One region of the Pontibaca methylaminivorans genome, then DNA from elsewhere that is predicted to be linked to it. Evidence: riboswitches for the same ligand, from Rfam matches in the RefSeq annotation. Region 1 holds a riboswitch; each other region holds the start of a gene.

Region 1 (10,484 bases):
GCATCAGGCAGCCCGTGATCGAGGCGATGATCCATGCGCCAAGCCCGCCCGGATTGATCATCGGAACGCGGCCCGGCCGGAATTCGAGCATGTCGGCCTTGACCCCGCGCAGATAGCACCAGCCGATATGCGTCATGGCGACACCGACCCAGGCAACGATGATGACGCCCTGGAACTGCAATGTCAGAAGCAGATAATCGAAGACGTTGGTGAGCATCACGAGGAATATCACCACGGTCATGATGATCACCCAGACCGTCCGCGGCCATGAAATCTTGAACGCCCGTGCAAAGAAGTTCTGCATGTTCGTCGATGACAGATAGAAGTTGATCGTGTTGATCCGCGTCTGGCTGGCCCAGACGAGGATGACGCCGAACGGCCCCATCAGCGCAACGATGCCGATGATCGCGGAGGTCTCGGAAAGCTCGCCCTCGATCGGAATCGTATGGGCGATGAAGATCCCGATGGCGCCGTTGATGAGCAGCGTCACCACGTAGAACGGAATGCCGAAGCTGAAATTACCGTTCGCCGGCGCATCTTCCTTGCGGCCGAACCGGGCCACGTCCCATGTCATCATCACGACGACCCAGACGCCCATGTAGACGGTGAACGCGAACCACCACCCCGGAACGCCGAGATCGGCCTCTACGGCCGGAAAATAGGTCAGCCATTCGCCGGAATAACCATGTCTTGCCGAAGCCCAGATCACGCAGGCGATGAGCCCGAACACATAGAGCGGCAGCAGGATCCCGTTGATCCGGTCAAGCCAGGTTCTCACCCCGCGCATGACCAGCGGTGCGCTGTAAAGACAGACGATGAAATACCAGAGGCTCATCGGCCCGCCGAAATAGTCCTGCAGCGCGATGGCCACGATCGAGCCTTCGGCGATCGCGTAATAGGTGATCGTCACGCCGAACAGCAGGGCGGCGAATGTCGCGCCGACCTGGCCGAAGACCGCCCGTGAAAACAGGGCGACGCTGGTGCCGCTGCGCGCGGAAAACCGTGCCGCCACGTTGCAGAGGAGGCCGTAAACCACGGTGGACAGGGCAATCCCGATCAATGTGTCCACGGTGCCGACGGTCAGCGCGACGGTGCTGCCGACCACAACCCAGAACATGGCGCTCATGAGGCCGAACCATGCCATGGATAGTGAAAAACGAGAACTTCGCCAGGTTGGCGGAACGATATGCAGCGAAAAATCTTCGGCTGCGGCCTGGCGAAGGACTTCCGGTTCGTCCTGATATATGATTTCCGGTTCTGGAATTCCGCTGGCGGTGGTCATTTTTATTCTCCCGTTGGCTGGCTTTCGCCAATGTCCGGGCTGTCAGTGAAAACGCAGTCACCTGTGCCCGGTGATTGCCATTTGCGAATGTCGCACATGGTGTTTTCAGATATGGCCACCTTGAAATCTCAGGGTCTTCCGATCGCTTCTCCGAGCATGCTGATGAAAAAAATTCGGGCGCAGAAATATTCCGGTTCCGTGTTCATACTTGGCAGTTTCTTGTTTTGAATACCGGCACTCTCAGGCGGGAACTTTTCACCATCAATTCACTCGGGCTCCTGATCCTCGGGTTCAAGGGGACATTGTGGATGAGGCGGCGACCCAAGCCGCCTCATCCTGACAAGGCGCTGTCGATCAGGCCGCCTTGTTTCTCTGGGACGCTTCCTCGCTCAGGACGGCCAGCGTCTTGCCCCAGTAGGGCACGACCCGGCGCTTGAGCATGGCGCGGAACTGCTGGGTCGTCGTCGGCAGAAGGGTGCCGTCACCCCAGTCGAGGATCACGCCATACTGACGCACGCAGTCCATCACGTTGAGGTCGCCGTCGCGATATTTCCGCGCGATTTCCTCGGCATCCTGTTCGAGCCAGCCGATGCGGGATTCAGCGATCCGCTTGCGCTCGCGCTCGGTTGCCTCGTGATCGACCTCGTATTGGGCGAGATCGCGGTCGATTTCGCGAATGACGACCCCGTAGTCGATCAGGGCGCGTTCGACGCTCACATATTCATCGGTGACATCGTCGCAGACCAGTTCCGGGTCACGCAGGAGCGGATCGCCGACACCGCCGCCACCGGCGGAGGGGCGTGTGAACACGTCATCCACGTCGATCGGCAGGGTCGAGAAGATCGAGCCGAGATAGCGCTCCCGCTCGGTCCCCTTGTTGAGCCAGACCCCGTGCGGGATCGACGGCAGGCCGCCCCACATGCCCCATGTGACCGAACGTTCGCGGTCGCAGCAGTAGGAGACCACGATGCGTTCGCCCTCGAAGACGGAGCCGCCCTTTTCGGCGCCGAGCCCGCCGCGCGCCTCGCCCGGGCCGGCCGAGTCCTGCACGAGGTCATGGCATTTCGTCAGCACCGGAGCGAGCCGTTCCTGACCTTCGAGCGGCTGGATGCCGTATTGCGCGCCAAAGACCGGGGCCGTCGCGTTGAACCCGTCGCGCCCGTTGCGGCCGCCCCAGCCGCCGGCCATCCAGTCGTACCACATGAAGTAAGGTCGCCCCTCGAGCCGGGTATCGCGCCCGCCGACCAGCAGATATTCAAGGTTGAAGGCACAGCCCATGGTTCGCTCTGGCAGGATTTCCGCCCAGAGACCGAACACCGAGTTCATGAGCTTTTCGAATGGCCCGGAACAGAAGCCCGCGCATGGGCTTGGCCATTCCGCGTTGACCACGGTGCCGGGTTCGCCGACGTTGACCGTCACCGCGCGGTAAAGCCCGGAGTTCAGCGGCAGCTCGGGGAACTGGTACTTGGTCCCGGCGACGATCCCCGCAAAGGCGCCCCCGTATCCCGCGTTGAGGAAGGTCGAGATCTGCGGGTGTGAACCGGACAGGTCGTAATGGGCGTGGTTGCCGTCGATCGTGAACTTGATCTTGATCGGGATCAGCCCTTCCTCGAGCTTGGGATCCTGGTCGATGTAATCCTCGGCATACCAGGTTCCGTCCGGCAGCTCGGACAGCCGGGCGCGCATGAGCACCTCGACGTAATCCTGCACCTCCTGGAAGGCGGTGCGGATCGTGTCGACCCCGTACTTGTCGCAGAGCCGGACGATTTCGCGCTCGGCAACCGCGGTGGCTTCGGCCTGTGCCTGCATGTCGCCGATGATGTCGCCGGGGTTGCGGGTGTTGGCCGCGATGAAACGCGCCACGTCCTCGTTCCAGACGCCCTTGCTCCAGACCCTGACCGGGGTGATGCGCAGCCCTTCGCCCATATGGTCAAGCGCGGTGATGTTGAACGAACCGGGTGCGGCGCCGCCCACATCGGCCCAGTGACCATTGGCCTGCGAATAGCCGAGAAGCTCGCCCTTGTAGAAGATCGGGCGCAGGATCCGGGTGTCGTTGAAGTGGCTGCCGCCGCGGAACGGGTCATTGATGATGAAGACGTCGCCGGGGTGGATATCGTCGCCGAATTCCTCGATCACCGCCTTGCAGGTATAATGGAGCGTTCCCACGTGGGCGGCAATGTCGCCGGTCCCCTGCATCACGAGATTGCCCTGCGGATCGCTCAGCCCCGAGGAAAAGTCGCGGCAATAGATCACGAAGGAATAACAGGTCCGGAGAAGCTGCTCGGCCATCTGGTCGACGATGTTGACGAAGGAGTTTCGCAGCACCTCGAACGTGATCGGGTCAAGGCTGGTCTGGAATTCGGTCTTCCGGTCTTCGGGTGCCGGGGGAAACTGAATTCCCTTGTCGGACAGGCCGGTGAATTTGGTCGGTTGTGTCATGTCGTTTCCTTTCGATGTCGCGTCGGACGCGGCGTTCATGCGGTATTGACGTTGATCTGGATATTCAGCCATTCGTCGATATAGGCCGTGGCGTCCGGCGGAATGACGGTGGTCGAGTCGAGCTGATCAATAATCGCCGGTCCGTTGATCGTCACACCCGCCGGAAGATCATCGCGGTCGTAAAGATTGGTGGGGACGGCCTTCGTCTGCCCGTGGAACCAGACCTCGCGCGATCCTTTGGGCGTTGCCTGCGCATTCCTGTCGATTTCGACTTTCGGGAAGGTCGGTTTCGGAGTGACGCCGATGGCACGAACGGTCAGGCGATAGATTTCCACCGGGAAATCCTCCCGCCGGAAGTTATGCGCCTTTTCGTATTCGTCGTGGAAGATCGAAACGGCATCTTTCATCGACTTGATTTCGCCCGGAACCGGAACCGCGAGCGAACGCCACTGACCGCGATAGCGCATGTCCACGAAACGCTGGAAGGTCATGTCCTCTTCGGCCACACCGTCGCGTTCAAGCCGCTCGCGGCCCTCGGCTTCGATCTTGCGGAAGGTGGCTTCGATGTCCGTCGGATCGGCCTCGGCCGCGTCCTTGAGGAACATCTGCGTCACGTCATGCTGCACATCGACCAGCATGCAGCCGACCGCCGAGGTCACCCCCGGGTTGGGCGGCACGATCACCATCGGCACGTTGAGCTCGCGGGCGATGTCCACCCCGTGCAGCGGTCCGGCACCGCCGAAGGCCACGAGCGCGAAATCGCGCGGGTCATGGCCGCGGGCGATCGAGATCAGGCGGACCGCATCGGCCATGTTGGCATTCGCGACCCGCAGCGTGGCGAGTGCCGCGTCGATGATGTCGAGCCCGAGCGGCTCGGCCACCTTCTGCATCGCCTCGATGGCTGCCTCGCGGTCAAGCTTCATGCTGCCGCCGGCGAGTTCGGTGCCGACACGCCCCAGGATGATGTTCGCATCGGTGTTGGTCGGATCGAAGCCGCCGGCCTTGTAGCAGGCAGGGCCGGGCACGGAGCCGGCGGATTGCGGACCGTTGCGCAGCGAGCCGGCCTTGTCGATCCAGGAAATCGAACCGCCCCCGGCGCCAATGGTCAGAACCTCGACCGAAGGGAAGCAGATCGGGTGGCCCCAGTCGACCTCCCACTTGTCGGTCATGCGCAGCGACCCGTTTTCCGCCAGCGAGATATCCGCCGAGGTTCCCCCCATGTCGAGGCCGATCGCATTGCTGTGGCCGCAGAGGCTGGCGAAATACTTGCTGGCGATGGCGCCGGCGGCGATCCCCGATGCGGCAAGCCGCGCCGCGTATTTCTCGGCCGTCGCCGGTGTCATCACGCCGCCGCCCGAATGCAGGAGCAGAACGTCGGCCTCGTATCCGCTTGCGGTCGTCCGCTGGTCGAGATCGCGCGCATAGGGCCGGATGATCGGCGCAAGGATCGTGTTGGCAACCGTGGTCGAAAACCGGTCGTCCTCGAAGATTTCGGGATGGGTTTCGTGCGAGGTCGTGATGGCCACATCCTCGCCGAGTTCCTCGGCAAGTATCTCGGCCATTCTCATTTCATGCTCGCCGTTGATATAGGCATTGATGAAACAGATCGCGACGGCGGTGACATTGCGCTTGCGGAGAATTCGGGCCACTTCGCGAGCTTCATTTTCGTCCATCGGCTCGACGATTTCGCCGCGGTAATTGATGCGCTCGCTGACAACCAGACGATCCCGACGGCGGATATAGGGCGGCGTCCCCTCCTTGTAGGCATCCCAAGGATCTTCGCGTGTGCCACGGCCGATTTCCAGAACATCGCGGAATCCGCGCGTCGTCACCATTGCCGCAGGTTTGAAATTCCGGGTGATGAGAGCATTGGTCGCAATGGTCGTTCCATGCGTGAAAAGTTCCACGTCTTTCCAGTTTATATTGGCTGCCTCCGCACCGTTCATGATGGCGTCAATCGGGTTCTTGGTGCTCGCGACTTTTGCCACCGTCTGGTTGCCATTTGCGTCGAGAACGAAAATATCGGTAAATGTTCCACCGACGTCGATTGCCGCTCTGATACGCGTTCCGTGGAGCGCAGAATCCGCGCCTGTTCCATCCATACTCATATGAATATTTCCTCCCGTTTATGCGGAGTGGATTGCACGCACAACACGAGTAGCGTTGCGTATTGCCAGTGCAATTATGTCTGGGATTTGGTGGTCATTCACGCCGTTCGCACAGGGCATCGGGTGATATGGCCGCATTCGCTGTTGAATGCCCTTTCACGCTACAGCATTAATCTCGTTTGCGCTACAAATTCTTTCGGGTCATGCTGCAATTGCAAACCGAAGCGGCCAATCCTGCAGAATAAAATGCCCAGGCAACGGGATAGCGGCAAATGCTCCGGTTTCTGCACCGCAAAAGCCACCGTCTCCGCTCCGCAGCTCTGGCGGGCAGGCATCCGACGGATTGCAATCTGGGCGGAAGTCCGCGCCGCCGACGAATCAGCCGGCCCCCGCGAAGGACGGAAACCATGACCCTTGCAAGCGGTAACCTGCGCGTTAAGATGACGCACGGAACTCATACGCTTGGGGTGTCCCTGACGGGGCTGAGAGGCGCGACAGCGTCAACCCATCGAACCTGAACCGGGTCATGCCGGCGGAGGGAAGGGTAGAGTGGAACAGGCCCGCCTGTTCCAGCGCAACCGCGCGCGATCCCTTCCCGATGCCGCCGCCACCCGCCACAACCGGAGCGTCGGCCATGCCAGCAGCAGCATCATTCATTCACATACCTGCGATTGCCCTGACCATCGCCGGCTCGGACAGCGGCGGCGGCGCCGGGATCCAGGCCGACCTGAAAAGCTTTTCCGCGCTCGGGGTTTACGGGGCCTCGGTGCTGACCGCGGTGACGGCGCAGAACACGCGCAGCGTTACGATGGTCGATGCCGTGAGCCCGGCGATGATCGCCGCCCAGATCGACGCGGTTTTTGACGACCTCGCGGTGAGCGCGGTCAAGATCGGTATGCTGGGCGACCCCGGGGCGGTGGCCTGCGTCGCCGAGCGTCTGTCCGTGTGGCTTGGCCGGCGGCCGGTTCCGGTCGTGCTCGATCCGGTGATGGTGGCAAAATCAGGCGATGCGCTGATCGCGGCCGAGGCGATGCCGGTGCTGCGTGAAAAGCTGCTCCCGCTTGCCACCCTGCTCACGCCCAATCTGCACGAGGCCGCCTGGCTTCTGGGGTGCGAGCCGGCGCGCAACAGCGGCGAGATGGTCGAACAGGGCGAGCGTCTGCGGGCGATGGGCGCGCAGCAGGTGCTGATGAAGGGCGGACACGGGGAGGGAGACTTCTGCACCGATGTCCTGGTCGGGCCGCAGCCGCTTGAACTCGGCGCCGCGCGCCATGCCACCCGCAACACGCATGGCACCGGATGTTCGCTGTCCTCGGCGATCGCTGCCGGGCTGGCCAAGGGGCTCGACATGGGGGTGGCGGTCACCCGCGCCCATGGCTGGCTTCAGGGCGCGATCGCGGCGGCCGACACACTGGGGGTCGGGCAGGGGCGGGGACCGGTGCATCATTTCCACGCGATCTGGCTGGCGCCCGGGCGGCAGAAGACGGATCATGCGGCCCCCGAAAGGACGCATGAGGTGGAAAGCTGACGGTCCCGCTACAGGGAGCGTCAGCGGATGCTGAAGCGGATCGGGGCCACGATCGTGCGATTCACGCCGGGCGGCGGGGCCGGAACCGGCGAGGCGCGCTGGACGAGTTCGACCACCGCCGCATCGAGCGCCGCCGACCCGGAGGAGGCCGCCAGCGAGACACTGGTCACATTGCCCTGCTCGTCGATCGAGAAGCGCACCTGCGCCGTGCCCTCTTCGCGCCGCGCCCGTGCCGCGCCGGGATAGCGCTTGCGCCGCTCCAGATGCGCCATGAGCTGCGATTGCCAGCGCGAGGGCGAGACGTTCGAGCTGGCCTGCGCTGCCGAATCCGCCGTGGCGGCATTCCGGGCAGCCTGGGGCGCCTGGGTCGCGGCCCGGGTCTGCGCCTGCTGCGGCGGGGTCTCGGGCTTGGGCTGTTCGCGCGGGGTTTCGCGGGGCTTTTCGGGTTCGACCTTTTTCGGCTCCGGACGTTCCGGGCGTTCCTTCGGGCGCACGGCGGCGATCTCGGGGTCCGCGACCTCGGCTTCGGGAAGCTCCACCTCGGGTATTTCCTCGGGCTCGGGTTCCGGTTCCGGTTCGGGTTCCGGCTCCGGTTCTTCCGGCTCGGGCTCGGGCTCGGGTTCCGGTTCGGGCTGCTCCTCGACATCCTCAAGGTTCTGCTCGGCCTCGCCGACCTCGGTTTCATCGACCTCTGCCGTTTCGGGCAGGGGGGCAAGCTCGACCATGATCGCGGGCGGCGGCCCGTCGGGTGCCGTGTCTTCCTCGGGCACATGGAGAATCAGCACCGCCGCGCCCACATGCGCGCCGAGCGCGATCACCGCCGCCCCGGCCCAGAGCAGCACGCGTGCGCTCCGCCCGCCGCCGCGGTGTATCGCAGCAAGGGGATCGGGCCCGGTGCTCATGGTGCGGCCTGTTCGTCCGGGTCGGACACGCCCGCGGCCGCTGCTGCTGCGGCGCCGCCCTCCAGCCCGACAAGGGCGATCTTGAGATAGCCGGCCGAGCGCAGAAGGTTCATCACCTCCATGAATTCGCCGTAATCGACCCCCTTGTCCGCCCGCAGGAAGATCCGCGCCTCGTGATCGCCGCCGGTTTCCTGTTCAAGCCGGCCGGCGATGTCCTCGCGCGTCACCGGGGTTTCACCAAGGGCAAGCGTGAGATCCGATTTCAGCGTCAGATAGATCGGCTCGTCCGGCCGCTCGGCGCGCGGCGCGTTGGAGCCCGGCAGGTCCACGTCCACATCCACCGTCGCGAGCGGCGCCGCGACCATGAAGATGATGAGAAGCACGAGCATGATGTCGATGAACGGCACCACGTTGATTTCGTGGTTGTCCCGCAGGTCATCGGTCAGGCTGTTGCGGAAACGGCTTGGCATGGGTTCTTACTCTGCGGCACGGGCGGTCAGGTCATGGGGGGCGGCAAGCTGCCGGAAATCGAGATCCCGGCTGACCAGCCGCTCGATTCCGGCGGCAACCTCGGAAAGCTCATGGCGATAGCCGGTGATCCAGCGCGCGCAGGCGTTGTAGATGATGACCGCCGGGATCGCCGCAACAAGGCCGAGCGCGGTGGCAAGCAGCGCCTCGGCAATGCCGGGGGCCACGACCGCAAGGCTCGACGATTGCGCCTCGGCAATGCCGATGAACGAATTCATGATTCCCCAGACGGTGCCGAACAGCCCGACAAAGGGCGCGGTGGAGCCGATCGTGGCAAGGATGCCGGTGCCGACGGCCGCGCGCCGCCCGGCGCTTGCGACGATCTGGTCAAGCGCCGAAGTCACCCGTTCCTTGAGCCCGCTGCCGCCCGCGTGATCGGTCGCCGGGCCGGAAAGCTCGGCCTCGGTCAGGGCGGCACGCAGCATCTCGCCGGCCGGGCCGCGGCTGCCTTTCATGCGCTCGGCGGCGTCGCGCAGGCTCCGCGCCTCGGCGACCAGACGGCGCGCCTTGCCCGCCCGTGTCCGCGCGCCCATGATTTCGAGCGCCTTGAACAGGGCCACGGTCCAGGTCACGAGCGAGGCAAAGATCAGCCCGAGCATCACCAGTTTCACGATCACGTCGGCGTTGCGATACATGCCGAGCGGAGAAAGGTCGTCGGGCAACTCGCCGCTCTGTTCGGGGGTGGAAAGCAGCGACGACAGGGCGCCGGCCGGATCCTCGATCGGCGAGGGGATCGGGGCCGCCTGTGCCGCGGTCCCGTCGGTGGCCTGGGGTGCAGGCGTTTCCGGCCCGCCCGCCGAATCGCTTGCCGAATCGTTCGCAGCATCCATGGCACGGAACCGCGTGACGTCGGTGACCGCGGCGTCGGGCTGTGCGGGAGTCGCGTTCTCGCTGCCGGAGGGCGCGGCTTGCGACGTTGGCGATGTGTCCTGCGCCGTCTGCGGAGCCGCTTCGTCGGCCGTTGCCGGGGATTCGCCGGTTTCGGCGGCGGGCGCCGCGCGTTCCGGGGCCGGTGTCGTGCCCTCGGGCGTTTCCGTTGCGCTGTCCTGATCCGGCGGGACGGTCTGCGCCCCTGCGGGCGAGGCATGAAGCGGGGCGGCCAGCGCCAGCAGACCGGCGAGGACAAAAGCAACCGCGCGCGGTCCGGTCCCGGGGCGGCCTGTCATGCTGCGTCCGTTTTCGACAGGAAAATACATGTGACGACCTTTCACGATTTTCAGCAGTCGGGCGAGTGGCGCCCCGGCGGATGTTCAGGGCCTCTTGCGGCCGCAGGAAGGTGGGGGTTCATTACCTGAGTGGCTTGCTCAACTATTTCCGGCTTCCCGTCAAGGCCCCGCGAAACAGTTTTCTCATATGGGCGGCCGGGCGCGGAAGGTTCAGATCTCGGCCCACATGCGGATCAGGTTGTGATAGATGCCGGTCAGGCGCACCGCCTCGGGCGAATTGGCACCATTCCGGGCAGACAGCGACTGGATCGACTGGTCGAGGTCGAACAGGATCGTGCGCCGCTCGTCCGAACGCACCATGCTCTGCAGCCAGAAGAAGGACGACACCCGCGCCCCCCGCGTGACCGGCGTCACCTGATGCAGCGAGGTCGAGGGATAAAGCACCATGTGCCCCGCCGGCAGCTTGACCTGCTGCGCGCCGAACTGGTCCTCGATCACCAGTTCGCCGCCATCGTATTCCTCGGGTTCGGA
Region 2 (10,484 bases), on a different contig from region 1:
CGAGCCGCCGACCGAAAGGATGCGCGACGCATCGGACAGGTCGGCGGTGTCGGCGGCGGCACCCTGCAGGGGCTGGGCGAGCAGGCAGAGGGCAAAAGCCGCCCCCCGTCCGGTCCGTGTGGCGATGGATCGCATCATGTCATCCGGCCCCGCCTCATGCCGCCTGCGGATGGGGGCGCCGTTCCAGCGCATCGACGATGGCGCGCCATTCGGCGGGTTCGTCCTGACCGTTCCGGCGGGCGCCGAAGAACTGGATGACAAGGCGCCCCTGCGCATCATAGGCCTCGACCGAGGACAACTGCCCCTCGGCGATCGGCCGGCGCAGGGCCCAGACCTCGGCGATATGGTCGGTGCGCAGGTGCAGGTGGAATTTCGGATCCATCACGTTCAGCCACGGGCCCATCGGCCTTACGGTGCCGATCGGGCCGCCGTAGATCTGCGTGCAGCCGCGGCTGCCGACAAAACACATGGTCTCGGTCCCGCTGGCGGAAACCGCTGCGAGCACCCTGTCGATGGCGTCACCGGCGAGCGGCCAGGCGCAATCCTCGCCCACGCAATGCACCGCCACGCGGCGAGGGACGTTGATCTTCTGCAGGATGTCCCAGAACTGGTGCACATCCGTCATCCCGGTCCAGAGCTCGCGCAGGTCGTCGCGGCGGGCGAAATTGTCGACGGTGACGGCATCTTCGGGCGCGGGCGGGTAGGGGGCGGTGGAAACCGTCTGCGACTGGTCGGACGAGATCAGCCGCGTGACCAGGGCCTCGAAGGCGGCAAGGTCCGATTCCGGGCGCAGGTGGATCTTCTGCACCGCCTCGCCGGCGGGGTCGAAGAACTGCAGGCTGCGTTTCACCGTGTCATTGTCGCGCTTTTCGACCGCGAAACCATGTGCCCAGTGCTTGAAGAACAGGCGCAGGTTGATGTTGTCGCCAAAGGCGGCAGCGGCGCCGCCGCTCGACATGAACCGGCCGAAGGTGCCGATGGTTTCGTGCACTGCGCTGTCGTTGCGGGTCAGCGACATGACCTCGCCGAGCTTCGGCAGAAGGCCAAGCAGTTCCCGCGCGAAAGGCAGGATCCGGCGCGCGGTGAGGGGCCCCTCGGCACCGACATGGGCGGCGATGTAATCGGCCTCGGAAATGCCGAGATCGCGGGCGAAGTCGCGCTCTCGCATGTCGGGATTTTCCTGCCGCGCCTCGCGGATCTGTTCCGGTGCGGGTTTCCTGTCGTGGGTCATCTGCTTGGCTTTCTGCCCTGGGGCGTCCGAAGGGGATCGCCCGGTCAATCGGTCGCTGGCTGCGGCGCGGGGCCGTGGCTCGGGTTCGTGGTGTCGGTCCGGACCGCCCGGGGGCACTGGCGATGAGCGCCCCGATGCGGACAATGGCTGCCGGGGTCCGGGCAGGCTGTCCCCGCCGGCGCGGCCCCCTGTGGCTTTCGGTGCCGGCGAGGCGCTGGCACTGACGGATCGCGGAACGATAAGGCTTGACCGTTTCAGTCTGGCTGCCTAGTAACTGCGCCGACTGACTAAAACAGTCAAGTATAATCCTGCCACGTAAGACAGACCTGCCCAGCAAGCCCCGCCTCTCACGGCACCTGACGCCAGCCCGCAGCAAGAACCGTGCAGACATCGAAAGGGGAGCGGGCCATGGGGCCGAAAAGGTTGATTTTGACAGTGCTGCTTGGCGGCACGATGCTGGCTGCCGCGGGCATGCCGGACAGCGCGCGGGCGCAGGACGTGGCCGCCGCGAGCGAGGAACGCGACGAGGCGGGAGAACGGGAGAACACCGAGACCCGCCTCGGCCAGATCGTGGTGAGCGGCGAAGCCCCGCAGCGCGGTATCGCGGTGACTGTGCCGGCGGGCGAAAGCGTGATCGGCCAGGACACCATCCGCACCTTCGGCAATGACAAGCTTGACAGCGTGCTGCGCTCGACCCCCGGCACCTTCACCCGCGAAAATGCCCAGCAGCCGGGCGTCGCGGTCAATATCCGCGGTTTCGAGGGATCGGGGCGCGTTACCTCCACGGTGGACGGGGTGCGGCAGAACTTCCGCTTCACCGGGCACGAGGCCAGCGGGTTCACCTATGTCGATCCGGCCTTCCTGCGCTCGGTCGATGTGCGGCGCGGCGCGGTCACCACCGCCGGGGGCGGCGGTCTGGCCGGATCGGTCGGATACCGCACCATCGGCGTCGATGACGTGCTGTCCGAGGGGCAGGATCGGGGCATGATCGCGCGCATGCAGTGGGGCAGCAACGGGGCCGGCCCGTCCGAGATGATCGCCGGGGCGTTCCGCAGCGGCGGGGCGGGTTTCGTGATCGGCCTCAGCGGGCGGTCCTCGGACGATTACAAGAACGGCAACGGCCAGCGCGAGACCAGCACCGGGCAGGAGTTGCGATCGGGCCTGTTCAAGAGCGAATTCGAATTCGGCAATGGCCACCGGCTGAGCTTTGGCGGCCTTGTCTACCGCAACGAATTCGGGGCCAACTCCTACAACCAGCGGATCGACAACCGCACCTTCACCGCCGGTTACCGTTACGACCCCGCCGGTAACGCCGCCGTCGATCTGTCGGCCAATCTCTATTACAACGACCTTTCGATGGAATACCTGTCGCCGATCGACCCGGATTCGCCCTTTGCCTCGGCGGTCGGGCGCAGGATCAGGGACCGGGGCATCGGGTTCGATGTCTCGAACGTATCAACGGGGATGATCGGCGCTGTCGATGTCCGCTCGGAAAACGGCATCGAATATTTCCGCGACAAGGTGACGGCAGAGAACAGCGGCGTGAACCCGGCTGCCGGCCGGGCCGCGACCCGCGCGATCTTTACCGAGAACACCTTTACCTACGGGCGGTTCGATGTGATCGCGGCGCTGCGTTACGATCATTACAGCCTCGACGGGGCGGCGGATGCCGGGGGTGTCTTCGGGGCCTACCGGGTTGACCAGTCAAAGGGGCGGCTGAACCCGCGGCTGACGGTTGCCTGGCAGGCGACCGACTGGCTGCAGCCCTATATCACCTGGTCGCAGTCGATGCGCGCCCCGACCATTCAGGAAACCATGACCGGCGGCGACCATCCGGGCGGCACCTCGGCCGCGTTCCTGCCCAACCCGGACCTGCGCCCCGAGCGCCAGAGGGGATGGGAGCTCGGCGCCAATATCCAGCGCGACAACCTGTTCATGGCCGGTGACAGCCTCAGCGCCAAGATCGGCTTTTTCAGCATGGACATCACGGATTACGTCGCCGCGCGCGTAAATCCCGATTTCGGGCGCATGCAATATGTCAACCTGCCCGGCACGTCGCGGCAGCGGGGTGTCGAGATCGGCGCGGGCTATGATACGGGCAGCTTCTACATGGACCTGGCCTATACCCACACCGACAGCAAACTGCCGCCGCAGCAGCCGGGTCTGGGCGCGCTCAACAATCTGCCCGACGACATCGCCACCCTGACCGCCGGCACAAGGCTCCTGGACAGGCGGTTGCACCTTGGCGGACGGATCCATTACGTTTCCAACGACGTGGCGGCCTCGGGCGACATGCCTCCGGTGCTGGAGCGGACCTCGGGCTATACGCTGGTCGATGCCTTCGCGAGCTTCGAGTTCCGCGAGAATGCCGAGATCGGGCTCAGGATCACCAACCTGTTCGACCGCGCCTATACGCCGGCGCTCAGCACCTTCGGATCGGGGCAGGGGCGGACCGCCTATCTGACCGCGAACTTCCGCTTCTGACCGCCGTTATCATGTCGCCCGGCCGCAGGAGCCGGGCGGCGATCACCGATGCCGCGCGCATCCTCACGACCTGCGGACCAACACCCGCAGAGCCAGAAAAAGGGAACCGACGATGTATATTGCCATGAACCGTTTCAAGGTCCGCCCCGGATCCGAGGAGGAGTTCGAGAATATCTGGAAGAACCGCGAGACCCGCCTGCCCCAGATGAAGGGATTCAAGAGCTTTCATTTGCTGCGCGGCCCGCAGGAAGAGGGGCGCGACCATACGCTGTTTGCCTCGCACACGGTCTGGGAAAGCAAGGAGGATTTCATCGCCTGGACGAAATCGCAGAATTTCCGCGACAATCACCGCAGTTCGGGCTCGGGCAAGGTGCTGACCGACGGCCACCCGCAGTTCGAGGGTTTCTCCGTCGTCGAAGGCGCCTGACCGCGGCCATGGCGCCCCGGCCGTCCGGGTCCGCTCCAGCACGTGCCGGGTCGCGGGCGGGGTCAGGGCACCCATCGCCCCTGCCCCCGTCCGCCCTTCACGCCTTTCGCGTCACGCCCGCCCGAGACCCCAGAAGCCGATCTCGAGCCGAGTGGCATTGGCAAAATGCCGGCAGAGCACCGGCCAGCGCGGGAGCGATTGCGGATCGGTCCCCAGCCGGTCGGCCATCGCGCGGTCGATCAGCGCCCCGGTGTCGCGGCACAGCGTCTGGAATTCCTCACCGCCATAGGTCTCGATCCAGTCGCGATAGGGGGTCTCGCCGGCCTCGCGCAGCAGCCGTTCGCCGATTTCGCCATACCCCATGACGCAGGGCGCGAGCGCCGCCAGCAGGTCAAGGAAATCGCCCGAATAGCCGGCCTCGAGCACATAGCGGGTATAGGCCATGTTGGCGGGCGCTTCCTCCGCCGCCTCGAGTTCGGCGCGGCTGATGCCCTCGCCCTCGCAGATCTCGACATGCAGCGCCATTTCGAAATGCAGAAGCGCATGCACCGTGGCGCTGGCCGCCTGCATCTCGGCCAGGTTGCCGGCCTTGACCACGGCGAGCGACCAGGCGCGCGAGAAATGGATCAGAAACAGGTAATCCTGGCGCAGATAGGTCAGGAACGCGGCGCGGGGCAGGGTGCCGTCCTTCAGCCCCTCGACAAAGGGGTGATGGGTGTAGTCGTGCCAGAGATCGGGGCAATGGGCCCGCCATCGGGCAAAGCTCTGACCGTAATCGGGGGCGGTGTTCGTGATGGTCACGGGTCTTCTCCTGTGGAAACGGGCGGCGGGTCGGCCAGCAGGACGATCTCGCCATCCCAATGGGGGCGCAGCCGGTCGGCGGCGCGCCATGAACGCAGGCCCGAGCGGCAGGCAAGAACCGCGCGCTGGCCGGGAGCGGGAAAGGGGCCGGAGGGGCCGAAATCCTCGACCCTCATGCGGCGGGAACCGGGCGCGGCCGGGCAGGGGGCCTCGGCCTCGTCGCGCAGGTCGACCACGAAATCGCCCGTGCGCAGGTCGGATTTCGCGATGAAGCGGTGGCAGGGGCCCTCGGGTTCGGGCGCCGCGTCAAAGCGGAAAGCGGTGCTGCGGAAGCCCGGCATCTCGTGCCGGATCAGTTGGCCGAGCGGCGAGGGTTCGAGCCCGATCAGCAGGGCCAGCGCCATCTGCGCCTGGAGAAGCCCGAACATCGCGACCACCGGTCCCAGCACGCCCGAAGTGGCGCAGGTGGCCAGGTTCTCGGGCAGGTCGGGGAACACCGCGCGCAAGCTCGGCGCGCCGCCGCAAAACCCGCCGACATAGCCCGCAAGCCCCAGGACGGAGGCCGAGATCAGCGGCTTTCCCGCCGCCATGCAGCAATCCGAAAGCAGATAGCTCACCGCGAAACTGTCGGCGCAGTCAAGGACCAGATCGGCCCCCGCGACCAGCATCGGGGCATTGTCCGGCGTCAGCCACTCGAACAGCGGCACAAGGCGGGTCTGCGGGTTCAGCGCGCGGAGGACATCCGCCGCCGCCCGCACCTTGGCCCGCCCGACATGGGGGCCATAGATCGGCTGGCGGTGCAGGTTCGATTCCTCGACGATATCGGGGTCGATCAGGGTGATCCGCCCGATGCCCGCCCCGGCCAGGTATTGCACGACCGGCACGCCCAGCCCGCCCGCGCCCACCACCAGAAGATGCGCGCCCCGGATGCGGGCCTGACCCTCGCTGCCGATCTCGGGCAGGATCATCTGACGGGCATAGCGGTTCACGCCACCACCACCCGCAGCCATTCGCGCACGCGCGCCTCGGGGTCGGGGTTCAGCGTGATGTCGGTCACGACCGAGACCACATCCGCCCCCGCGGCAAAGGCTGGCGCGGCGCGTTCGGGGCGCAATCCGCCGATCGCGATCAGCGGCACATCGCCGATACGCGCCTTCCATTCGGTCAGCTTGCCGACGCCCTGACGGTGCCATTTCATCTTTTTCAGCACCGTCGGCCAGACCGGACCCAGGGCCACGTAATCGGGATCCAGCGCCAGCGCGCGGGACAGTTCCGCATCGTCATGGGTGGATATGCCCAGTTTCAGCCCCGCCGCGCGGATCGCGCCCGGGTCGGCCGCATCCAGATCCTCCTGCCCCAGATGGATCCAGTCGCAGCCCTCTTCGATGGCGATGCGCCAGTGATCGTTGACGATCAGGATCGCGCCGTGTTCGCGGCACAGATCGCGGGCGCGGATGATCTCGGCCCGGGTGTCGGGCTCGCTGCGGTCCTTTATGCGCAGTTGCACCAACCCGACGCCAAGAGGCAGCATCCGCACCAGCCAGTCGGCGGAATCGAAGATCGGGTAGAACCGCGGCAGCGTCATGCCAGATCCGCCATGCCGTCGAACGGGGTCGAGGGAACAGCCATCTCGCGCCGCTCCATCGGGCCGGACACCGCGGCCGCACGGCCCGCCCGGACCGCGCGCATCATCGCCTGCGCCATGGCGGCGGGATCGCCCGCGCGGGCGACGGCGGTGTTCAGCAGCACGGCGTCAAAGCCCATCTCCATCGCCCGGGCGGCCTGCGAGGGCAACCCGATGCCGGCATCAATGACCAGCGGCACATCCGCGAAATGCGCGCGCAGCAGGCGTAGCCCGGTCGGGTTGGCAAGGCCGATCCCGGTGCCGATCGGCGCACCCCATGGCATCAGCACCCGGCAGCCGGCATCAAGCAGTTGCTGACAGGCGGTCAGATCCTCGGTGCAATAGGGAAAGACCTCGAACCCCTCGTCATTCAGGATGCGTGCGGCTTGAATCGTGCCGAAGATGTCGGGATGCAGCGTGTCGGGATGGCCGATCACCTCCAGCTTGATCCAGGGGGTTTCAAAGACCTCGCGTGCCATATGGGCGGTGGTCACGGCCTCCTTCACCGAAAAGCAGCCGGCGGTATTGGGCAGGACGCGGACGCCCAGATCCTTGACGGTGTTCCAGAATTCCTGGCTGCCGCCCTTTTCGCGGCGCAGGCTGACGGTGGCGACTTCCGCGCCCGAGGCGCGGAAGGCTTCGGCCATCACCCGGGGCGAGGGATAGCGCGCCGTGCCCAGCATGAGCGGGTTGTCGATCCCGACCCCGTAAAAAACCGGCATGGCTCAGCCCCCCTGCATGGGGGCGACGACCTCGATCCGGTCGCCGTCGTGAATCGGCGTCGCGCCGCGCTGCGTGCGGGGCACGAAATCGCCGTTGCGGGCGGTGGCGATCCGCCCGTCGAACCCGCATTCCGCCAGCAGGTCGGCCAGGGTCGCGGCGCTTGTCCTGCGGGCCTCGCCGTTAAGGGTGATCTTCATCTCGATCCTCCGTTGATGATGTCGGGGATGCACCAGCGGCCCGCGCAATGGCCGGCCGGTCCGGCCGGGGCCGGGTGCGGGCGGCCCGGACATGCCGGTGCCGCAGCCGGACCAGGTGTCAGAGCCGGTGTCGGACGCGTTGCCCGAGTCTGTGATGAACATGCGATTGCAGTCACGTCGCCCCCATTTCGGCCGACGGATTTGTCGCGGGGGCTTTCCTGGGCGCAATACCGCCCTGCATCGTCAAGCTACCCGTTCCCTCCGCCGGCATGACCCGGATCAGGTTCGATGGGTCGGCCTGCGCCTCTCAGCCCCGGCAAGCGGGGCACCCCAACGAGTAAGTCCCCTCAGCCTAGTGCGCCGCCGGCCCCTTTGCAAGCCGGGCGCGCGGCCGGAGGGCGGGAACCTTCGCCACGGTCGCTTGTTCGGGATCCGAAAGGGGGCGCCGAAAGACGCGCCGCGGCGCGCAGATATTGCCCCGGTGCCGGGGACGGGGACCAGATATGGATGACGACGAGAAGAAGATCGAATTCAGCCGGGACAAGTCCGATCTTTCCGAGATGCGCACCGGATGGTCCGAAGACCGCGTCCTGCTGTCGAACGAGCGCACCTTCGGAAGCTGGATGCGGACCGGCATGTCATCGCTGGTCGTCGGGATCGGCCTGCAGGCGGTATTTCACAGCATGGAACCGGTCTGGATCGCCAAGATCGCGGCGAGCCTGTTCATCGCCATCGCCATAATGATTTTCCTGATTGCCGCCGTTCATGACAGCAGGGCGCAGCGGCGCATCAACGAACATGACGTCGAATCGATGCCGGCCGGCCGCATGTGGCTGATCGCCGTGACTCTGAGCGTTGCTTCGCTTCTTGTTGCCCTGATTCTGTGGCTGTCCTGAATGGCCCGTCCGGCCCGTCGGCGCGCGGGTTCATCCGGCACTGGCAGCCGCGCCGCCAAGAGCTAACTGATCCCCTCTCAACCGGAGCACCGAACATGATCAGGCCCACACCCGTTCTGCAATACTGGAAGCTCGGCTTCGCCTTCTGGCGAATGAATGCCGAGGCCCAGGCAATCATCATGATGCGCATGGCCGGAATGGCCGGGCTCTGGCAACTGGCGCCGGGAGAATCGGCGCGGATGGTCAGCGAAAAGCAGGAGGCTTTTGCCAGGTCGATGGTGCAGGCCGGAACTGCCGTGCTGCAGGGAAAGCGCCCGGATCAGGTCGCGAGTGCGGCGCTCGGCCCGCTGGGCCGCAAGACCTCCGGCAATTCGCGCCGCCTCGGCAGGGCGCTGCGGCGGCAGATGTTCTGACCCCCGCAGGGGCCGCCGGCGCAACGGCGCGCCGGCGGGCGCCGATCAGCGTTTTGCTTCCTCGCCACTCTCGTTGCGAAGCAGGTATTCGTTCGTGACCGCCTCCAGGTTCTCGGCCAGCCACTGCGCCATGGCCTCCTCCTGCCGCAGAATGGCCTCGAGCACCTCGACGGCGCGGGGGTCGTTCAGGCGCCGCGCCACGGCGATCAGGGCCTTGTAGCTGGCGATCTCCATCTGCTCGAACGCGTAGCTGAATATGCTGCCCTTGACGACTTCGTCGACGGCACCCGCACCGCCGATGCCCTGCGCAAAGGCCATCATGCGGCCCGTCACGTCCTTTATCGCCGAAGAATCGGTGTCATAGCTTTCGAGCAACCCGTCCAGCGCCCGCACCTGTTCTTCGGTTTCCGCGATATGCTGGTCGATCCGTGCGCGCAGTTCGGAATAGTGAACGAGATGCTCCACCTGCGTGCTCAGGAGGGAAAGCGCCTGTTTCTCGGCCGCGTGAGCATCGCGCAGCCACGCCAGGAAAATATCCTCTGTCGTCTTCATCGGTTCGTCCTTTCGGGTTGAGACCTCCTGAAATCGCCGGCACCCTGCTTTGTTCCCGCGCCGGACAGGGCGTTTTGTCCGCTGGTCCATGGACGGGCACGGCGGTGAACCTTATGACGTCCTGACGCGTTACCTTCCGCAAGGGCAGAACTGATCCGAGACAGGCCGCATCGGCTCCGCCGGACAGTCGGCTCGCAGGACAGATGAAACCCGAAGCGCCCGTCAGAACCGCCGGAACGGACAGTCAGATGCCCAAGAAAATGTGCGCAGCGTCCTGGCCGCCCGGTGATGGAGAAATGGCACGCCATATCCGCGCCTTCGACTGGACCGCGACGCCGCTCGGCCCGATCGAAACCTGGCCGCCGTATCTCAGGACCGCCGTGGACATCGTGCTTGGCTCGGGCCACGCGATGCAGCTTGCCTGGGGCCGCGAGCGGACGATGATCTACAACGATGCCTATGCCCCGATGCTGGGAGAGCGCCACCCCGCGGCGCTCGGGATCCCGTTCCGCGACGCATGGCCCGAGATCTGGGACGAGATCGAACCGCTTGTCACGCGGGTGTTCGCGGGCGAATCCCTGCGCTTCGAAGCCATGCCGCTGCTGATGACACGGCATGGCTATCCCGAGAACACCTGGTGGAATTTTTCCTATTCGCCGATCCGCGACGAGGAGGGGCGCGTCGCCGGCCTTCTGAATGTCACGGCGGATGCGACCGGCAGGATCTGCGCGGAGCGGGAAAGGGACAAGGCCGTGCGGTTGCAGTCGGCCCTGCTCGACGTGTTGCCCGTCGGTCTTGCGCTCACCGATACGGAAGGGCGGGTGATCCTGTCCAATCCCGAATGGGAGCGTTTCGTTCCCAACAAGCGGCTGTTGTCGCATGATTCGACCTCGGCCTCGCGCCGGCGCGGCTGGACCAGTGACGGCGAGCCGGTCGCGCCGGAGCATTTCCCGGGCGCGCGGGCCCTGCGCGGCGAGCGTTGCGTTCCCGGCATTGATTTCCTTCACACCGACCGGTCGGGCGCCGCGATCTGGACCAATGCCTCGGCCGTGCCGCTGCGCGATGCCGACGGAGAGATCGTCGGGGCGGTCTCCATCATCATGGATGTGGATGCGGAGACGCGGGCAAAGGATGCC
Region 3 (10,484 bases), 1.6 Mb from region 1:
TGATGGCCGGGCCGCCCGGATCGGCGAGCGTGCGCAGCGGCACGTAGCGCAGCCCGTGGCAGGCCGCGCAGACCTCGGTATAGATCTGCAGGCCGCGCTGCAGCTGGTGCTGGTCGTATTTGCCGAACGGACCCTCGAAGGAAAAGGAGAAATCCGTGACGTGGTTCTCGTCCGCCGCCAGCAGCGGCGCGGCCGGGACGAGCGCAGCGGCCAGAACGGCAGCGATTGCGGTTTTCCTCAACATTGCGTGCGCTCCTTGTTTCATTCGGCCGGGGTGGATTCGGGGCTGGTGCGGCCAGCCTCGTCACCCGGATAGTGCCTGCGGAAGTCCTCTTCGATCGTGGCCGGCGGGGCTGCCGGGGTCTCGATCAGGCCGAGGACCGGCAGGACCACCAGGAAGTAGAAGAACCAGTAGGCCGAAGCGATCAGCGCAAAGCTGGCATAGGGTTCCTCGGCGGGCATGGCGCCAAGCCACATCAGCACGAAGAAGTCGATCACGAGCAGCGCGAACCACCACTTGAACATCGGCCGAAACCGCCCCGAGCGCACCCGCGACGTGTCGAGCCAGGGCGCCAGCGCGATGGCCACGATCGCGCCGAACATGGCGATCACGCCGAAGAACTTGGCGTCGATGATGCCGCCGGTCAGGAAGGATGCAAGCTGCACCACCCAGACCTCGCCGGTAAAGGCGCGCAGGATCGCGTAGAAGGGCAGGAAATACCACTCCGGCACGATATGCGTGGGCGTCACCAGCGGGTTGGCCTCGATATAGTTGTCGGGATGCCCGAGGTAATTCGGCATGAAGCCGACGATGGCCCAGAACACGGTCAGGATCAGCGCCAGGGCGAAGAAATCCTTGATCACGAAATAGGGCCAGAAGGGCAGGGTGTCGCGATCGGCCTCGGCCCGCGAGCCGCGGCGCACCTCGACCCCGGTGGGGTTCGAGTTGCCGGTGCTGTGGAAGGCCCAGATATGGACGATCACCAGCCCGGCGATGACGAAGGGCAGCAGGTAATGCAGGCTGAAGAAACGGTTCAGCGTCGCATTGTCCACCGAGGGCCCGCCCAGCAGCCAGGTCTGCAGCGCATCGCCGATGAAGGGGATCGCGCCGAACAGGCCGGTGATCACGGTTGCGCCCCAGAAGGACATCTGCCCCCAGGGCAGCACATACCCCATGAAACCGGTCGCCATCATCAGCAGGAAGATCAGCATGCCGATGATCCAGGTGATCTCGCGCGGGGCCTTGTAGGAGCCGTAGTAGAGGCCGCGGAAGATATGCGCATAGACGGCGATGAAGAACAGCGAGGCGCCGTTCGCATGCAGGTAGCGCAGCATGTGGCCTGCGTTCACGTCGCGCATGATATGTTCGACCGAGGCAAAGGCCAGGTCCACATGCGGCGTGTAATGCATGGCCAGCACGATGCCGGTGACGATCTGCAGTGCAAGGCAGAAGGCCAGGACGATTCCCCAGATCCACATCCAGTTCAGGTTGCGGGGGGTCGGGATCATCAGCGTGTCATAGATCAGCGTGATGGCGGGGATGCGGCTTTCGACCCATTTCGCGCCGCGGGATTTGGCTTCGTAACGATCGTGCGGAATTCCAGACATGTCGCGCTCCCTCAACCCAGTTGAATCGTTGTATCGTCAACGAATTGGACCACCGGGATCGGCAGGTTCTCGGGCGCCGGGCCCTTGCGGATCCGCCCGGCCGAATCGTAATGCGAACCGTGGCAGGGGCAGAACCAGCCGTCGAAGTCGCCGGCCCCGTCGCCAAGCGGGACGCAGCCGAGATGCGTGCAGACGCCCCATTGCACGAGCCATTGCTCGGCATCGGGCATGGCGCGGTTTTCGTCGGTTGCGGGCGCATCGTCGGGCAGGTTCGCGTTGCGGGCAAGCTGGTCCGGCAGTCTCGAGATGTCCTCCTCGCGCGCCTCGTCGATCTCTGCCTGGGTACGGTGGCGGATGAACACGGGTTTGCCGAGGTAATTGACGGTAAGCTGGGTGCCTTCGCTGACGCCGCTGATGTCGATCTGGATCGACGACAGCGCCTGCACATCGGCCGAGGGATTCATCTGATTCACCAACGGCCAGATCGCGGCACCTGCGGTCACGGCCCCTGCGCCGGCAGTGGCATAATAGAGGAAATCCCTCCGGGTGCCTTCGTGGTGTTCTGCGTGGGACACGAGGTTCTGCTCCATATTCCTGAGCCCGGGACCGGGCATGAGTCTGCGCCGCATTGCGCGACAGTCACGAGCGCGTGTCTAGCGGCGCAAAACGCGCTCGTCCAGCGTTCATAGATGCGGCACAAAGGCATTCTTGAGCAATGTCGCAGATCTGCAGCGAGTATCGCATCCTCGATCCGGTCAGATTTCGCGGCCGAGATAATCCTGCAGCATGGCCGGCGGATTGGCGAGAAGTTCTGCCGTCGGCTGCGGCGGCGCGGCGATTCCCGCATCCACCACAATGGTTTGCGGGGTGAGGCGGCGCGCATCGGCCGGGTCGTGGCTGACCATGAGCAAAGTCGTGCCCTTTTCGGCGCAGAGGTCGGCCACGAGGTCGAGCATGGCGCGCTTGAGCGCCGGCCCGAGCGCGGCGAAGGGCTCGTCGAGCAGCAGGACGGGGCGGTCCTGCACCAATACGCGGGCGAGCGCGGCGCGGCTCTGCTGGCCGCCGGAAAGCTCGGCCGGGCGGCGCGCGCCCAGCCCGGCAAGCCCGACCCGTTCGAGCGCCGCATCGACACGCGCCCGGGCGGCGCGGTCAAGCCGCAGGTCGGGGCGGATGCCGAGGCCCACGTTGTTGGCGATGGTGAGATGCGCAAACAGGTTGCCGTCCTGGAACAGCATCGCGACCGGGCGCTTGCCGGGCACCAGCGCGGTGATATCGGCGCCGCGCCAGGCGATGCGCCCCTGCCGCAGCGGGCGGAAACCCGCGATCCCCTCGAGCAGGGTGCTCTTGCCCGCCCCCGATGGCCCCATCACCGCGACCCGCGCCCCTTCCGCGACCGAAAAGTCGGCCTCGACGGTGAAAGGGCCGCTCAGGATCACGGCGCGTTCAAGCTTCAGCATGGAACTTTCCCCCGCGGTCGAACAGCCAGAACAGCGACATGGACAGCGCGAGCAGCAGCAGGGCCGCCGCCGCCGAGGCCTCCATGCGATAGCTGCCCATGAGTTCATAGACCACAAGCGGCAGCGTCTTCTGACCGGGCGAGGCAAACAGCGCGATCACCCCGAGGTCGCCCATGGAGAGCGCGGCGGACAGACCCGCGGCAAAGCCGATCTGGGCCCGCATCCGCGGCAGCAGGATGCGGCGCGTGAACCACCAGCGGCCAAGGCCGAGCGACTGCGCAAGCCGCCCGTCCTGCGCCGCCACCTGCCGGGCCCGCGGCAGCAGGATGCGCATGGCGAAGGGCAGCGCCATCACCGCATTCACGGCCCCCGTAAGCGGCAGCGCCATCAGCAGCGGGTCGGCCAGCGGGTTGATGATGATGAACAGCCCGGTGCCGATCACCAAAGGCGAGACCGCAAGCCCGAGCAGCGCGGCAAGTTCGACCACCCCGCGTCCCCGTCCGGCCACGGCTGCCGCGCTCATGGGCAGGGAGATCAGCAGCATGACGAGCGTGCTGGCGAGCGCGACCAGCACCGAATTGAGTGCCGCCCCGCGCACCACGGGCGGCAGGGCCCAAAGACCCGGCACCCCGGCCGTGACCACCGCCGCAAGCGGCAGCAGCAGAAGCAGCGCCGCCAGTGCGATCAGCAGGGCATCGAGCAGCCGATACCGCAGGGTCGCCCCGTCCCAGCGATCGAGCACGCGCCCGAGCCCGGTGCCAAGGCTTTCGCCGCGCCCGAGCCGTAACGCCAGCAGCGCGGCGCCGAAGGTCAGGGCGATCTGCATGCAGGCAAGCCAGGCCGCGCGGCCAAGGTCGAATTCGATGCGGAAAGCCTGATAGATCGCGAGTTCGATCGTGGTGGCACGCGGCCCGCCGCCCAGCGTCAGCGCAACGGCAAAGCTGCTGAGGCAGATGGCAAAGATCACCGCCGCCGCCCCGGGCAGGGTGCGCCGCAGCATCGGGCGTTCGAGCAGGCGGCCGATGTCGCGGGGGGTAGCGTCCAGTTGCGCGGCAAGGCGGAACTGCTCGGCCGGGATCTCCTGCCAGCCCTGCAGCACCAGCCGGGTCGCCAGCGGCAGGTTGAAGAACACATGCGCAAGCACCACCCCGTGCAGCCCGTAAATCTGAAGCGGCGGCAGCCCGACGAGGCCAAGCCCCGCGCTGACCCAGCCGGCGCGCCCGAACACGGTGATCAGCCCCAGCACCGCGACGATCACAGGCAGGATGAAGGGTGCGCCGAACAGCGCGATCAGCAGCCGGCGTCCGCGAAAGCGCCGCCGGGCCAGCGCCCGCGCCAGCGGCACCGCGAGCGCGGTGCTGAAGCCGGCCGAAAGCAGCGCCTGCACCAGCGTGAAGCGGATCGCGGCCCAGTCGGCGGCACTGCCGATCCGTGCACCGGGGCTGGCCTGGCCGATGACCGCGATCAGCGCGCCGAGCGTGAGCGCCGCGACCAGCCCGCCGGCGATCCAGCCGGGCACGCGGGCCAGCAGGGCGCTGCCCGGCACTGCGGCGCCTAGCGGGACAGCGCGTCGAGCCATTCGGCCAGCGCCTCGTCACGCAGCGCCGCCGCCCGCCCGGGGTCGAGCAGCAGCACCTTTTCCGGCGGGGGCGGCGGGTCGAACCCCTCGGCAAGCCCACCCGGCGGGAGCACGGCGGGATACATCCAGTTTCCGGTCATGAAGGCCGCCTGCGCCTTGTCCGAAAGAAGGAACTGCAGGAATTCCTGCGCAAGCTCCGGCTCGCGGCTGTTCTTCAGCCGCGCGGCGACTTCGATCTGCGCATAGTTCCCTTCGCTGAACAGGGCCGCCTCGATGCTGTCGTCATCCTCGGCAATGCGGTGATAGGCGGGCGAGGTGGTCCAGGACAGCACCATGTCGGATTCACCGTCGAGAAACAGCCCGTAGGATTCGCTCCAGCCCGGAGTGACCGTCACGATATTGTCGGCAAGCCCCTTCCAGATCCCGGGTGCCTCGTCGCCATAGGCGTCGCGCACCCAGAGCAGAAGCCCGAGCCCCGGCGTCGAGGAGCGCGGATCCTGGATGATGATCTTGAGGTCGCTGTCCGCAAGTTCCCGAAAGCTGCCGGGTGCGGGCGTCTCCTTGCGGTGCACGAAGGCGAAAAGCGACCAGTCATAGGGCACGAATACCGGATCATCCCATGTCACCGGCAGGTCGTAATCGGCCTCGACCCCGCTCGGCGCGAAAAGTCCGGTCTCGCGCGCCGCGGCGATCTGGTTGGTGTCGAGCCCGAGCACGACATCGGCGCGGTTGCGCGTCCCCTCGAGCCTGAGCCGCGCAAGAAACGTCGCCCCGTCGCCGATGCCCAGCAGATTGAGCCGGCAGTCGCACTGGTCCTCGAAAGCGGCCTTGATCCTCGGCCCCGGTCCCCATTCGGTGAAGAAGCTTTCGTAGGTATAGACGGTGAGTTCCGGCTGCGCGGACAGCGCACCGGCCCAGAAGATACCCGCAGCGATCGCAAGGCGTTTCATCGTCATCCTCCGTCGCGGCAGAAGGCAAAGCGGTGGATGAACCCGGACCTTCCCTCCGCCAGCACGACCTGGTTCAGGTTCAACGGGTCCGCGCAGGGTGCGCGTCTCAGCCCGTGACGGGCTCCCCGAGGCGGGACCAGTCTAGGGTGCCGCCAGCGCGGCGGCAAGATGAAAGCGCTTGAGACGGCGGGGGGGCGCCGCTAAGGACGGGGCAGGATCCGCACCCGCAAGGAAAGCCCCATGTCGTTCAACAGCTTCGGCCGCCTGTTCCGCGTCACCACCTGGGGCGAAAGCCACGGGCCCGCGCTCGGGGCGACGGTCGACGGCTGCCCGCCGCGCGTCGGCATTGACGAGTCCATGATCCAGCACTGGCTGGACCGCCGCAAGCCGGGGCAGAGCCGCCACACCACCCAGCGGCGCGAACCCGACCGGGTGCGCATCCTTTCGGGCGTGTTCGAGGGGCAGACCACCGGCACGCCGGTGCAGTTGATGATCGAGAACATGGACCAGCGCTCGAAGGATTACGGCGACATCGCCGAAAAGTTCCGCCCCGGCCATGCGGACATGACCTATTGGCAGAAATACGGGATCCGCGACTATCGCGGCGGCGGGCGCTCTTCGGCGCGGGAAACGGCGGCGCGGGTCGCGGCCGGCGGGCTGGCCCGGGCGGCGCTTGCCGGTCTGCTGCCCGACCTGCGGATCACCGGTTACATGGTGCAGATCGGCAGGCACCGGATCGACCGCGCGCGGTTCGATGCGGCCGAGATCGAGCGCAACCCCTTCTGGTGCCCGGATGCCGGGGCTGCGGAACTCTGGGCCGGCTATCTGGACGAGGTGCGCAAGGACCGCAACTCGGTCGGCGCGGTGGTCGAGGTCCGGGCCTCGGGCCTGCCCGCCGGGCTCGGCGCGCCGGTCTACGGAAAACTCGATACCGATCTGGCGGCGGCGATGATGAGCATCAACGCGGTCAAGGGGGTGGAGATCGGCGAGGGCATGGCCGCGGCCGAACTCACCGGCGAGGCCAATGCCGACGAGATTTTTCCCGGCGAGAACGGACAGCCCGTCTATTCCAGCAATCACGCGGGCGGGATCCTCGGCGGAATCAGCACCGGGCAGGACGTGGTGCTGCGTTTCGCGGTCAAGCCGACCTCGTCCATCATGCGCCCGCGCAGCACCGTGACGAAGGCAGGCGAGCCGGCCGAGATCGTCACCCGGGGGCGGCACGACCCCTGCGTCGGCATCCGCGCGGTGCCGGTGGCGGAGGCGATGATGGCCTGCGTCCTGCTCGACCATTACCTGCTGCACCGCGGCCAGATCGGTGCCGGCCCGGTGCCGCTCGGCTGAGGCCCGGCGCAGGGAACGCGGAAAGCGGCCGGGAGTTCCGTTTCCGGCGTCCAGGCAGGGCATCTCAGGCAACCCGGACATGTGGCCAGCCGGGCTTTCCCATTCAGTGATCCATGAATACGGCCACCACAACCCGCAGCGGCGTGGCGGCCGCGATCATCGCCCCCCCGTTGCTGGCGCGGCATATCCGACCGCCTGCCGCGCTCCGGGGCTGTCCGGGAACTGTCCGGGTTGATGGTGCGGCAGATATCGTCGCGCCGGGCCGTTGTCTGACCGGCCCGGTCTGATCTGCCTGACCTCGCGGCAATGACCGGCCGGCGGGGCCGGCGGTCAGCTGCGAACCAGCTTTTCGTAGGTTTCGGCGATGTCGCGGGTCAGGGCGCCGACCTCGAAGCGGAAATCCTCGCCGATCTGCCCCACCGGCGTGACCTCGGCGGCGGTGCCGGTGAGCCAGCACTGTTCGAACCCCTCGAGCTCCTCGGGCTTGATGTGGCGCTCGTGCACCCTGATGCCCTTTTCATGCAGCAGCCCGATCACGGTCTGGCGGGTGATGCCGTCAAGGAAACAGTCGGGCAGGGGGGTGTGGACCTCGCCATCCTTGACGAAGAAGATGTTGGCGCCCGTCGCCTCGGCCACATAGCCGCGGTAGTCGAGCATCATCGCATCCGAACAGCCCTTGGCCGCGGCCGCGTGCTTGGACATGGTGCAGATCATGTAAAGCCCGGCGGCCTTGGCCTTGCAGGGGATGGTGTCGGGACTCGGGCGGCGCCATTTCGCGATGTCGAGTTTCGCGCCGCTGGTCTTGGCATCGCCGTAATAGGCGCCCCATTCCCAGGCCGCGACCGCCATGCGCAGCGGGTTGCGTGCGCTCGCGACCCCCATGTCCTCGCCGGCACCGCGCCAGGCGACGACGCGCACATAGGCGTCGCGCATGCCGTTCGCCTCGAGCACAAGCGCCTTGGCCGCGTCGATCTCGTCCGCCGTATAGGGCAGCGGCATGTCGAGAAGCGCGCCCGAGCGGATCAGGCGTTCGCTGTGTTCGCGCCCCTTGAAGATGGTGCCGTTGTAGCAGCGCTCGCCCTCGAAGACGGCGCTGGCGTAATGCAGCGCATGGGTCAGGATATGCACATTCGCATCGCGCCACGGAACCAGTTTTCCGTCCATCCAGATCTGGCCGTCGCGGTCGTCATAGCCTGCCATGTTCAACTCCTGATTTGCGGGGATACTCCTGACTCCGAATGAATACGGGGCGCGGAAAGCAGCATGGAAACCCGGATTCGATACTGCTCGAGCCTTGGAATGTCAATAAGGCTGACGTATGCTCTGGCGAGAAACGGGGCAGAGCGCAGGATGGCGGAGTCATGACGGCGGAACAGGACAGCACGAATATGGGCGCGCCGTTCCCGAGCGACGAGCAGTTGCGCCGGGGCATCGAGGCGATGTTCTTTGCCTATCGCGGCTTCACCGCCGATCCCGACCTGATTCTTGCGGATCTCGGCTATGGGCGCGCCCATCATCGTGCGATCCATTTCATCAACCGCATGCCGGGAACCACGGTGAGCAACCTGCTGGAGATTCTCGGCGTGACCAAGCAGTCGCTGAACCGGGTGCTGCGGCGGCTGATCGGGGACGGGCTTGTGGAAAGCCGGGTCGGGACGCTCGACCGGCGCGAGCGTCACCTTGCGCTGACCGCTTCGGGGGTGGCGCTCGAGCACCGGCTGTCTGCCGCGCAGCGGGCGCGGCTTTCGGCCGCTTTCGACGCCGCCGGCCCCGAGGCCGTGGCCGGGTTTCACCGCGTGCTCGATGCGATGATGGACCCGGCGCTGCGCGAGATCCGGACCCGGATCGGAAAGAGGCCGGCATGAGCGCTCCCGAACCGCATCTGCTGATCATCGACGATGACGAGCGCATCCGCAGCCTGTTGTGCAAATACCTGCTGCGCAACGGTTTCCTGGTGACGGCGGCGCGCGATGCAGCGCATGCGAGGCGTCTGCTCGCGGGGCTCGACTTCGACCTCCTGGTGCTTGACGTGATGATGCCGGGCGAGGATGGGGTCAGCCTGACCCGGTCCTTGCGCGAGCAGCGCGACACGCCGATCCTGCTGCTGACCGCGCGGGGCGAGACCGGGGACCGGATCCGCGGGCTCGAGGCGGGGGCCGACGACTACCTGACCAAGCCTTTCGAGCCGAAGGAACTGCTGCTGCGGATCAATGCCATCCTGCGCCGCATGCCCGAGCCCTCGGCGGCCAGCGATCTGCCCAAGTTCCTGCATCTCGGCCCGATCCGCTATGACGTGGAACGCGGCGAGATGTGGCGGGGCGATGCGCCGGTGCGGCTGACCGCGACCGAAAGCCAGCTCATGCGGATCTTTTCGGCCCGTCCGGGCGAGGCGGTCAGCCGGGCGCGCCTTGTCGAGGACCTGGGCCGCGACGGCGGGCAGGCGCAGGAGCGGGCGGTGGATGTGCAGATCACCCGGCTGCGGCGCAAGATCGAGGCCGATCCGAAACAGCCCCGCTATTTGCAGACCGTGCGCGGCTCGGGTTACATGCTGGCGCCCGATTGAGCGGGCAGGGGCCTCCGGCGGGGATATTTACGGCCAGAAGAAGCCGGCTGCCGCAGGGCCCGGGCGGGCCGGGGCCGGAGCATCCGGTGAAAGGAGATCGACGTGACGACTGCGCTTCTGACCCATGCGGATTGCCTGGCCCATGTGACCCCCGCGGGGCATCCCGAACAGGTTGCGCGGCTCGAGGCGGTGCTGGAGGCGCTGGCGCCGCTCGACCTGCTGCGATCGGACGCGCCGCTGGCGGAGGAGGCGGCGATTCTGCGGGCGCATCCGGCACATTACCTTGCCCGGCTGCGCGCGGCGCTGCCGCAGGACGGCGGGCGGGCGCTTGATTCCGATACCTGGCTGTCGCCCGGATCGCTCGATGCCGCGTTCCGTGCCGCGGGGGCGGTGGTTCGCGCCGTGGATATGGTGATCGCCGGCGAGGCGGGAAATGCCTTTTGCGCGACCCGCCCGCCCGGGCACCACGCGGAGCGGGAGACCGCCATGGGGTTCTGCCTGTTCTCGAACGTGGCGATCGGGGTGAAACATGCGCTCGACCACCACGGGCTTTCCCGTGTGGCGGTGGTGGATTTCGACGTGCATCACGGCAACGGCACGCAGGACATTCTTTGGGACGAGGCGCGGGCGCTGATGATTTCGAGCCATCAGGTGCCGCTTTATCCGGGCACCGGCAATGCGCAGGAGCGGGGGGCGCATGGCAATATCCTGAACCTGCCGCTTGCACCCGGAAGCGGCGGGGCCCTGATGCGGCGCGAATACGAAAGACAGGTCTTCCCGCGCCTGCGCGATTTCGCGCCCGAACTGATCCTGATCTCGGCGGGTTTCGATGCCCATCGCGCCGACCCGCTTGCCCAGCTTGACTGGACGGAGGACGATTTCGCCTGGGTGACGCGCGGGATCTGCGCGGTCGCTGCCGAAACCTGCGGCGGGCGGGTGGTCTCGGCGCTCGAGGGTGGTTATGATCTCGGTGCGCTCGCCGC

The links. A riboswitch is a leader RNA that binds a small molecule or an ion and turns the genes downstream of it on or off. The one in region 1 is predicted to bind thiamine pyrophosphate.
Region 2: linked by a shared signal. The riboswitch ahead of thiS (sulfur carrier protein ThiS) and the one ahead of thiD (bifunctional hydroxymethylpyrimidine kinase/phosphomethylpyrimidine kinase) in region 1 are both predicted to bind thiamine pyrophosphate.
Region 3: linked by a shared signal. The riboswitch ahead of thiB (thiamine ABC transporter substrate binding subunit) and the one ahead of thiD (bifunctional hydroxymethylpyrimidine kinase/phosphomethylpyrimidine kinase) in region 1 are both predicted to bind thiamine pyrophosphate.

Annotation. Positions count from the first base shown of each region.
Region 1 is NZ_FTPS01000001.1:2,238,993-2,249,476, forward strand. Features, by position in the region: gene B0B01_RS10880 (purine-cytosine permease family protein) at 1-1,282, opposite strand, end outside; gene B0B01_RS13290 (hypothetical protein) at 1,187-1,510, shown strand; gene B0B01_RS10885 (hydantoinase B/oxoprolinase family protein) at 1,637-3,721, opposite strand; gene B0B01_RS10890 (hydantoinase/oxoprolinase family protein) at 3,757-5,283, opposite strand; partial or broken gene B0B01_RS13445 (hydantoinase/oxoprolinase N-terminal domain-containing protein) at 5,320-5,829, opposite strand; TPP riboswitch at 6,283-6,387, shown strand; gene thiD (bifunctional hydroxymethylpyrimidine kinase/phosphomethylpyrimidine kinase) at 6,464-7,357, shown strand; gene B0B01_RS10900 (energy transducer TonB) at 7,378-8,259, opposite strand; gene exbD (TonB system transport protein ExbD) at 8,256-8,729, opposite strand; gene exbB (tonB-system energizer ExbB) at 8,736-9,953, opposite strand; gene B0B01_RS10915 (Fe2+-dependent dioxygenase) at 10,164-10,484, opposite strand, start outside.
Region 2 is NZ_FTPS01000002.1:104,404-114,887, reverse strand. Features, by position in the region: gene B0B01_RS11895 (heme/hemin ABC transporter substrate-binding protein) at 1-138, opposite strand, end outside; gene B0B01_RS11890 (hemin-degrading factor) at 155-1,231, opposite strand; gene B0B01_RS11885 (TonB-dependent receptor domain-containing protein) at 1,640-3,715, shown strand; gene B0B01_RS11880 (antibiotic biosynthesis monooxygenase family protein) at 3,828-4,142, shown strand; gene tenA (thiaminase II) at 4,254-4,937, opposite strand; gene B0B01_RS11870 (HesA/MoeB/ThiF family protein) at 4,940-5,953, opposite strand; gene B0B01_RS11865 (thiamine phosphate synthase) at 5,929-6,528, opposite strand; gene B0B01_RS11860 (thiazole synthase) at 6,525-7,289, opposite strand; gene thiS (sulfur carrier protein ThiS) at 7,293-7,487, opposite strand; TPP riboswitch at 7,727-7,830, opposite strand; gene B0B01_RS11850 (YidH family protein) at 7,991-8,383, shown strand; gene B0B01_RS11845 (hypothetical protein) at 8,479-8,796, shown strand; gene B0B01_RS11840 (ferritin-like domain-containing protein) at 8,842-9,348, opposite strand; gene B0B01_RS11835 (PAS domain-containing protein) at 9,645-10,484, shown strand, end outside.
Region 3 is NZ_FTPS01000001.1:610,031-620,514, reverse strand. Features, by position in the region: gene B0B01_RS03075 (cytochrome c1) at 1-244, opposite strand, end outside; gene B0B01_RS03070 (cytochrome b) at 262-1,608, opposite strand; gene petA (ubiquinol-cytochrome c reductase iron-sulfur subunit) at 1,620-2,183, opposite strand; gene B0B01_RS03060 (thiamine ABC transporter ATP-binding protein) at 2,364-3,065, opposite strand; gene B0B01_RS03055 (ABC transporter permease family protein) at 3,052-4,644, opposite strand; gene thiB (thiamine ABC transporter substrate binding subunit) at 4,620-5,594, opposite strand; TPP riboswitch at 5,628-5,732, opposite strand; gene aroC (chorismate synthase) at 5,835-6,938, shown strand; gene B0B01_RS03040 (branched-chain amino acid aminotransferase) at 7,269-8,138, opposite strand; gene B0B01_RS03035 (MarR family winged helix-turn-helix transcriptional regulator) at 8,300-8,803, shown strand; gene B0B01_RS03030 (response regulator) at 8,800-9,501, shown strand; gene B0B01_RS03025 (histone deacetylase family protein) at 9,604-10,484, shown strand, end outside.